DNA from 2 places in the Paenibacillus glufosinatiresistens genome. Region 1 is predicted to be linked to the other one. Evidence: riboswitches for the same ligand, from Rfam matches in the RefSeq annotation. Region 1 holds a riboswitch; the other holds the start of a gene.
What was found. A riboswitch is a leader RNA that binds a small molecule or an ion and turns the genes downstream of it on or off. The one in region 1 is predicted to bind cyclic di-AMP.

Region 2: another riboswitch for cyclic di-AMP. It lies ahead of RBI05_RS16910 (ubiquitin-like domain-containing protein); the one in region 1 lies ahead of RBI05_RS18165 (C40 family peptidase).

The regions. Positions count from the first base shown of each region.
Region 1 covers NZ_JAVFHT010000026.1:15,513-19,226, forward strand. The annotation lists gene RBI05_RS18150 (4a-hydroxytetrahydrobiopterin dehydratase) at 1-62, shown strand, start outside; gene RBI05_RS18155 (GNAT family N-acetyltransferase) at 140-592, opposite strand; gene RBI05_RS18160 (C40 family peptidase) at 849-1,340, opposite strand; cyclic di-AMP (ydaO/yuaA leader) riboswitch at 1,346-1,488, opposite strand; gene RBI05_RS18165 (C40 family peptidase) at 1,853-2,338, opposite strand; cyclic di-AMP (ydaO/yuaA leader) riboswitch at 2,344-2,482, opposite strand; gene RBI05_RS18170 (hypothetical protein) at 2,725-3,558, opposite strand; gene RBI05_RS18175 (M1 family metallopeptidase) at 3,570-3,714, opposite strand, start outside.
Region 2 covers NZ_JAVFHT010000021.1:10,660-14,373, forward strand. The annotation lists gene RBI05_RS16900 (HD domain-containing protein) at 1-343, shown strand, start outside; gene RBI05_RS16905 (TatD family hydrolase) at 368-1,159, shown strand; cyclic di-AMP (ydaO/yuaA leader) riboswitch at 1,330-1,563, shown strand; gene RBI05_RS16910 (ubiquitin-like domain-containing protein) at 1,830-2,984, shown strand; gene rnmV (ribonuclease M5) at 3,176-3,714, shown strand, end outside.

The sequences.
Region 1 (3,714 bases):
TTACCGCCCAGGATATTCGGCAGGCGCACGAATTTAACGAAGCCTTCGACAAGACGCGCTGACCGCGCGATGAATGAGAAGAACAAGCCCCGTCCGGGCATCCGGGCGGGGCTTGTTCACGTCTTGCGCCGCTGGCGCGCTATTTTTGATACACCATGCAGTAAAAGGGCTTGACCCCCGTGGGTGTCTGCCGCTCATAGGCATCGGTAATTGTGAATCCGCCTTTCTGATAGGCCCGGATGGCCCGCTGGTTCCAAGTCAGAACTTCCAGGTCGATCTCACGGTCCGGATAGCGGCGGAGCGCCTCCTGTACAATAGCTCCCACGAACAGATGGCCGGTGCCCTGCCCGCACATATCGGGACGCATGCCGATGCCGAGACGGACGACGGAAGGCTCTACCGGAAAAAGCTGGGCGAAGCCGCATAGAACGTCCTGGTCATTGACTACGGATACATACTGCTCCTCGCGGATCTTAGGATCGCCGAACTCGACGCCGAGCGCTTCAAGCTGATCCCAGGGCAGCCAGCCGTATATGTTATAGGGGGGCTCATACTGCCAGCCGCAGATTTCGCGGGCATGCGCAACATCCATCGGAAGAGCGCGGTAAAGCTCGGATGAATGGATCAAAGGTCATACTCCCCTTTCCTGTAGCGTTGCTCCTGCTTATTATGACATACCGGACGGAAGGATAGAGCCGCCGCGGCAGCAGAACCGAAAAAAATATCAAGCGGGCCGGCAATTCGGGTTTATCTTTCGGAAGCAGGGGTATAAAAAGGGTAAGAGGGACAAAAAATCCCCCCTGCCGGAACGGCAGGAGGGATGGTGAAAGTCCTACTTCGACACGGGCTTATTGCACGTCGTCGTTATCTTCGGAATCGACGGCTACCGACTTGTAGGCTGTCGTGCTCAGTACCCGCTTGGCTCCAACGTAACGGTTCACATAGTAGCTGTCGCCCAGGGAGCTGATGGTAACGCCCTTGCTGGAAGAAGCGTGTGCAAAACGGCCTTCGCCCACGTAAATGCCGACATGGGAGACACCCCGTCCCGTCGTGTTGAAGAACACGAGGTCGCCAGGTCTGAGATCGCTCTTCGCTACCGCGTCGCCAAGCTGATATTGGGAACCCGACTGGTGCGGAAGATCAATGCCGATCTTGTTGAACACATACATCGTGAATCCGGAACAATCAAACCCGCTGGTCGAGGTGCCGCCGGAAGAATACTTCGTTCCAATGGCCTTGTCGATCACCTTGTCGATCTTGGAATCGGCGAATGCGCTTCCTGCTCCGAGCGTAAGTGCAATGGACATGCTGAGAAATGCTGCTGCGAATTTCTTCTTCAAAGAGATTAAACTCCTTCCAAGGCCTGCGAGGTTAGCTTAAGGATTCGGTTGAAGGTCCCCTATGACCCCTCTGTGAATAGGAGGTCAATTCACCCAACGTGGTTCCCCCGCTCCCCCAGTAATACGGGGAATTCGGCACAGTATGTATGATGTCTTGCCGGCAATCGTGACAAAAACGTATAAAAAAGGGGAAACAATCATTACAAAAATGTTACTAAAAACTCACTGGCATCATTGTAACAAACCTGAAGACGGTTGGCAATCACTCTAGACTCCGGTTTGTGAACTTTATGTAGCGCTTTCATTGCAAAAAAACGCTTTATAGCGCCTTTTTTTCCCTACATAAAGGTTACCTCAAAAAAATTTGAAGAAATCGGAGAATAAGAGAGAGAGAACTGTTTCACCAGGAAGAAAAAGGGTTAATGAACAATAAGAAGGCCCGAAATGCTGGGGAGCAGCAGACTCGGGCCACAGAAAGCGAATAAGCAGCTAAATGGATGTAGAAACGATAATCAATCGTAAGCGACGGCCTTGAATGCAGTGGAACTCATGACGCGTTTGGCGCCGACATAACGTTTGGACCAGTAGGACTGGCTCAGCGAGCTGATATTCACGCCGCGTGAAGACGAAGACTGCGCAAATTTGCCGTTGCCGACATAAATGCCAACATGCGAGACGCCGCTCCCCGTCGTGTTGAAGAAGACAAGGTCACCGGACCGCAGATTGCTGCGGGAAACCGTTGTGCCCATTTTGTATTGTTCTCTGGAAGTTCGAGGAAGGTTAAGTCCCAGCTTCTTGTATACATACTTGGTAAATCCCGAACAATCAAATCCGGCGGTGGTAGAGCCGCCTACTTTATAAGATACACCGATCGTTTTGGCAATAACGCTGTCCATTTTGGAGTCGGCGAAAGCGCTTCCGGATCCCAATGATGTGAAAACAACCACAAGTCCCAGCGTCGCTGCTGCGAGTTTTTTGCGAAATTGTGCCTTATTCAAAACGTTAGAGCTCCTTCCAATGCCTGCGTGGTTAGCTTAAGGATTCGGTTGAAGGTCCCCTATGATCCCTCTGTTACGAGATCAATTCACCCAACAAATGGTTCCCCCGCTCCCCGGTGCCCGGGAATTTGGCTTGTTATGCACCTTGTTATGGCATCCAACGGTACGACAACCGGCAAAAGTGACGAACCGGCTTTGAAAGATTACAAACTTGTTACCAACTGATGTCCTCATTTTAGCAGAGGCATTACTCTTTTGCAAACTTTGGTGTGCCGAAAATCGACAAAAAGAGCCCCTCTTCTGTGTCAGAAGAATGAACTCTTTGGAAGAGTAGAACATTTGTTTCTCTTCTGTTCGCTGTTACCGGAAGAAATGGGGGCATAAGTTCAGTCAGAAATTCCCTCCTGCCGGGCACGCCAATGATGATATTGCGCAGCGATCCCCCATAGAGCGAACAAGGTTGCCGGCAACGGCGCAGCCTGGCGAATGAGCAGGGCGGGCAAGCCGGGAAGAAGATACCCGGAGGCTGCGCAGAGCGCGGCGGTCAGCGCGCCTCCTGCGCCGATGAGCAGCCGGAGCGAGGCTGCGGGAATGAAATAGCGGAGCACATGGCCCAGCGAGGAGAGGACCCGGCCGCCGACGTAGCCGAACTCCAGATAGAGCCAGATGAGCCGAAGGATGAACAGATAGAGCAGCCAGGGCGCAAGAAGGGGGAGCAGCCCCCACAGGCGGGAAGAGTCAAAATAGGCGGCGAAGAGCGTTCCTCGGGCTTGCGGAATGATCCAGTACAGCGGAAGCAGGGCGAAGGCCCATTCGGCCATGCTGAAGAGCAGAATCGGCAGGCCGTATTTGCGCATGCCCGGAAAGAAGAACAGACCACGTTCTCCCAGACTCTCCTGCCTCAGTTCGTGCAGCAGCCCTGCCCGGATGAAGGAAGAGATCAGCAGCCTAGTCAGAAGCAGGAGGGCAAGAATCAGGAGCCAGCGGCGGACATCCGGGCTCCCCTCCAGCCGCAGGCGGCCTTCGAGATAGAACAGCACTCGTCCCATCGTTGTTCCTCCGGCTTCAGCAGCCGGATAGCGCAGGAGCAGGGGGACAATTGCCGACCGGAGGAACCCGTACAGAAAGTAGCCCCACAACAGCCGGTACAGAAAGAGAAGAATGAGAATATAAGTCTGTTCTTTGGTGCTTCGCCAGCCGCATTTGATCCAGGTTCTCATGTGCGCTCACCTCACCATGACAGAATGCCGAGCAGGGCCTCGATTCCTTGCGCCACACCCATCGTCCAGCGGGAGACGGAGGCTGCGGGAAGTTCCGCTCTTCGGAAATTGTTGACATGCGCGTTCTCCAGCAGGATCTCGTGTTCCGGATCAATC
Region 2 (3,714 bases), on a different contig from region 1:
GTATAAGTATGTAGAAATGGAAAGTCTGGATATGGAGACAATCGACGAGATTCGCCGCTGCTTCCGGGAAGCGGGACTTCACCCGGAATATGACCTGGAAATTGATTTCCCTACCGATCTGCCCTATGATGTATTCCGTCCCGGAGAGGGCTTTCACGGGAAGCAGATTTTGCTGCTGGACCGCCAGGAACGGCTGCGTGAAATTTCGGAAGTATCGGATATTGTCCGCTCGATCAGCGGCATTCACCGGGGCCGCTATCATTTATATGTCCCGCAAGATAAGCTCATGCCACTGCTCCCGCATCTTCCCGGGAATGTGCGCGCCATATTTGAACGATTGTAGACAGAAGGAGAGGAGCCTGAACCCATGGAATTATTCGACACGCATACCCATCTGGATGCGCCGCAGTTCGACGGCGACCGGGAGGAGACTATAGCCCGGGCCTTCGAATCCGGGGTCACCCGAATGATCAATATCGGCTTCAACCGTGAGACCATCCCGACCACGATGAGCCTGACCGAGAAGTATGACAGCATTTATGCCGCCATAGGCTGGCATCCGGTGGATGCCATTGATTTCCGCGAAGGCGACCTGGAATGGATCGCTTCCCTATGCGCCCATCCCAAAGTCGTCGCTATCGGCGAAATCGGGCTGGATTATTATTGGGATACATCGCCGAAGGATGTGCAGCAGGCGCTTTTACGCCGTCAGATCGGACTGGCCCGGGAATTGAACATGCCGATTGTCATCCATAATCGCGATGCCCATGAGGATATTGTTAAAATTCTCCGCGAGGAAAAAGCATCGGAGGTTGGCGGCGTCATGCACTCCTTCTCGGGGAGCTGGGAGACGGCCAAACAATGCCTTCACATGGGCTTCCACTTGTCTTTTGGGGGACCGGTTACATTCAAGAATGCAAGGGTTCCGAAAGAGGTCTTGAAGGAGACGCCGATGGACCGGCTGCTGATCGAAACGGACTCCCCCTATCTGACGCCTCACCCCTTCCGCGGTAAGCGGAATGAGAGTGCTCATGTCAGGTTGGTGGCAGAAGCGGCGGCTGAAATAAAGGGCTTACATTTGGAAGAATTAGCTAAAAAAACGTATGCGAACGCGCTGGAACGATTTGGTATCCAGCGAAATCCGGAGGAAAAGGGGTGAAAAAGGGAGCATTCTCGAAGGATTAAACTTTTTTAACGAAGAAACCACTGTTTATTACAAATATTTAACCTTTTATGTTTGTAAACGTGGTTGAAGTGCGCTTTACAATCTGCATTAAAACAGGATATCATCTTTTCAGTACAACGAGCTGCTGGTCAGCCGTTGATTCACCGATCGTCTCGCTGAGTCTCCGTCACGGAGAACGGGGGAACCGATATTGATCTGCCGTATCCCGGTCGTACATAAGCCATCGTCGGACGCGTCTGCAGAACAGTATTTGATTTCTTTTCGTGGTCTTTGGGGTGAATTTGAGGGCATTCGCCATGAGCGGATGACCTGAGATAGGGCGTCTCTCTTTCGTCCGAACCCGACAGCTAACCCCGTAAGCGCAAGTAAGAGAGGAAACCTCGTGCACAAGTCCCTGATCCGGCCTTGGAAAAGCCACGGAAGAGTCCTCTGTTAGAGTCTCTTTCCAGGCTTTTTTTGTTTGAATTTTTACAGTATCCGCCGGATAAATACGAGTGCCGGGCAGCCGATCGGTGAACGGGAGACGCATGCTTCTGATCTACCGCGTATCCTGTGACAATCTCATGTAGCTTCACGCGAACGCCGTGACAGTCATCAAAGAGAGAAGTTCGCGGCCGGAAGCTATGCAAGGAGGATGGAGAGTATGGGCGCAATTCAACCAGAGATGACCCATGATTCGCAGACATCCAGCAGGCCGAACGCAGTACAATGGATTCAGAGCCATATTCGCATCCTGCTGCTCGCAGGAGCCGCATCTGCCGCGGTGGTGCTGTTGATCGTGTTCTTGACCGGCGGCAGCAGCATTAAGCAAATTACAGTTGTTGTCGACGGAGAGATCCGGACGCTGGAGACGCGCAAGACGCTTCTTGGCGACATTCTGGCGGAAGCCGGAATTACGGTATCGCCGCATGACCAATTGTCGGCCTCGGTAAGCGACGAATTGAAGAACGGTGACCGTATCGCCATCGACCGGGCGCATCAGATCAGCCTGACCGAAGGCGGCAAGACGAAGACCGTATATACGACCGAGGATCACCTCGGCACCGCATTAACCAAGCTCGGGGTAAACCTGGGCGAGCATGACAAAGTATTTCCTTCGACCGACACCGCAATTTCCGCCAATCGTCTGGATGTCAAGGTCGTCCGTATCACGAAGCAAGTCGTGCAGCGGACGCAGAACTTGCCGTTCCGGGTCATCAAGACGGCGGACCCTTCCCTCTATGTGGGTGACGTGCGTGTGGCACAAGCAGGCAAACCGGGAGTCATGATCCAGCATATCGAGAAGACCTATCAGGATGGTCAGCTCGCTTCGATGGTCATGGTCGGCAAAGAGGTTCAGACGGTAACGAAAGACAAAGTTATTGCCGTCGGCACCAAGGCGAAGCCGATTCCCAAGCCAGCTGTCGCTGCCAAAGCCAAAGCCACCACAACCAAGGCCAAAACTACCTCAAGCGGAGGAACGGCCAAGAAATCCGGCGTGAATTTCGATTATAAACGGGTAATCAAGAATGTCTCCATGACGGCCTACTCTTCCGAAGAGCCGGGCATTGGCACACGGACGGCTTCGGGGACGCGGGTAACCGAGGGACGGACCATTGCGGTCGATCCGAATATCATTCCGATTGGCTGGTGGGTGTACATTGAAGGTCTGGGATTCCGCCGCGCAGAGGATACGGGCGGTGCCATCAAAGGCAACAAGATCGACGTCTACTACGATTCATTGAGCCATGCACGGAATTTCGGACGCAAGTCACGTACGGTGTATGTGATCGGACCGGTCAAACCCGAGCTGAACTGACGGCAGTGAGGTGGGACGGTTTTTGCAAAAAAGCGGGACTTACGCTATAGTGAGTTAAGCTCTCGCCTATACAATTCTTTAGCCAAAAAGAAGGGGAGCGAACCCTTCTTTTTGTTATATCCGACGGATTTATTCCGCGGGAAGTTGCGGGAGGCTATAACTTTTTATCAATAAGGGATGCCTGATAGATGATGATCAAAGAAGTCATAGTGGTGGAAGGCCGAAGCGACACGGTGGCGGTCAAGCGGGCCGTCAAGGCGGACACAATTGAGACCGGAGGCTCTGCGGTTGGGCCGGCGGTCATTTCCCGGATTCGGCTGGCGATGGAGCGGCGCGGCGTGATTATTCTGACCGACCCTGACCATGCCGGTGAACGCATCCGCAAGATCGTGTCGTCCAAGGTTCCGGGCTGCAAGCACGCCTTTATTCCGGAAGCCGAAGCGACGCGGCGCGGCGACATCGGAGTGGAGAACGCCTCGCCCGAAGCCATTCGCCACGCGCTGTCGCGGGTGCATACGTCCTTTGAGGGCGCGCCGCCCCAGATCGGGATGGATGACCTTCTGGATGCCGGCCTGATCGTGCACCCCAGAGCGGCGGAGCGCCGGATGGCTCTCGGCAATGCGCTGGGCATCGGATACTGCAACGGCAAGCAGCTCTACAAGCGGCTGGCGATGTTCGGCATCACGCCGGCGGAATTCGCCGGGGCGCTGGAGCAGGTGGAACGGATGGA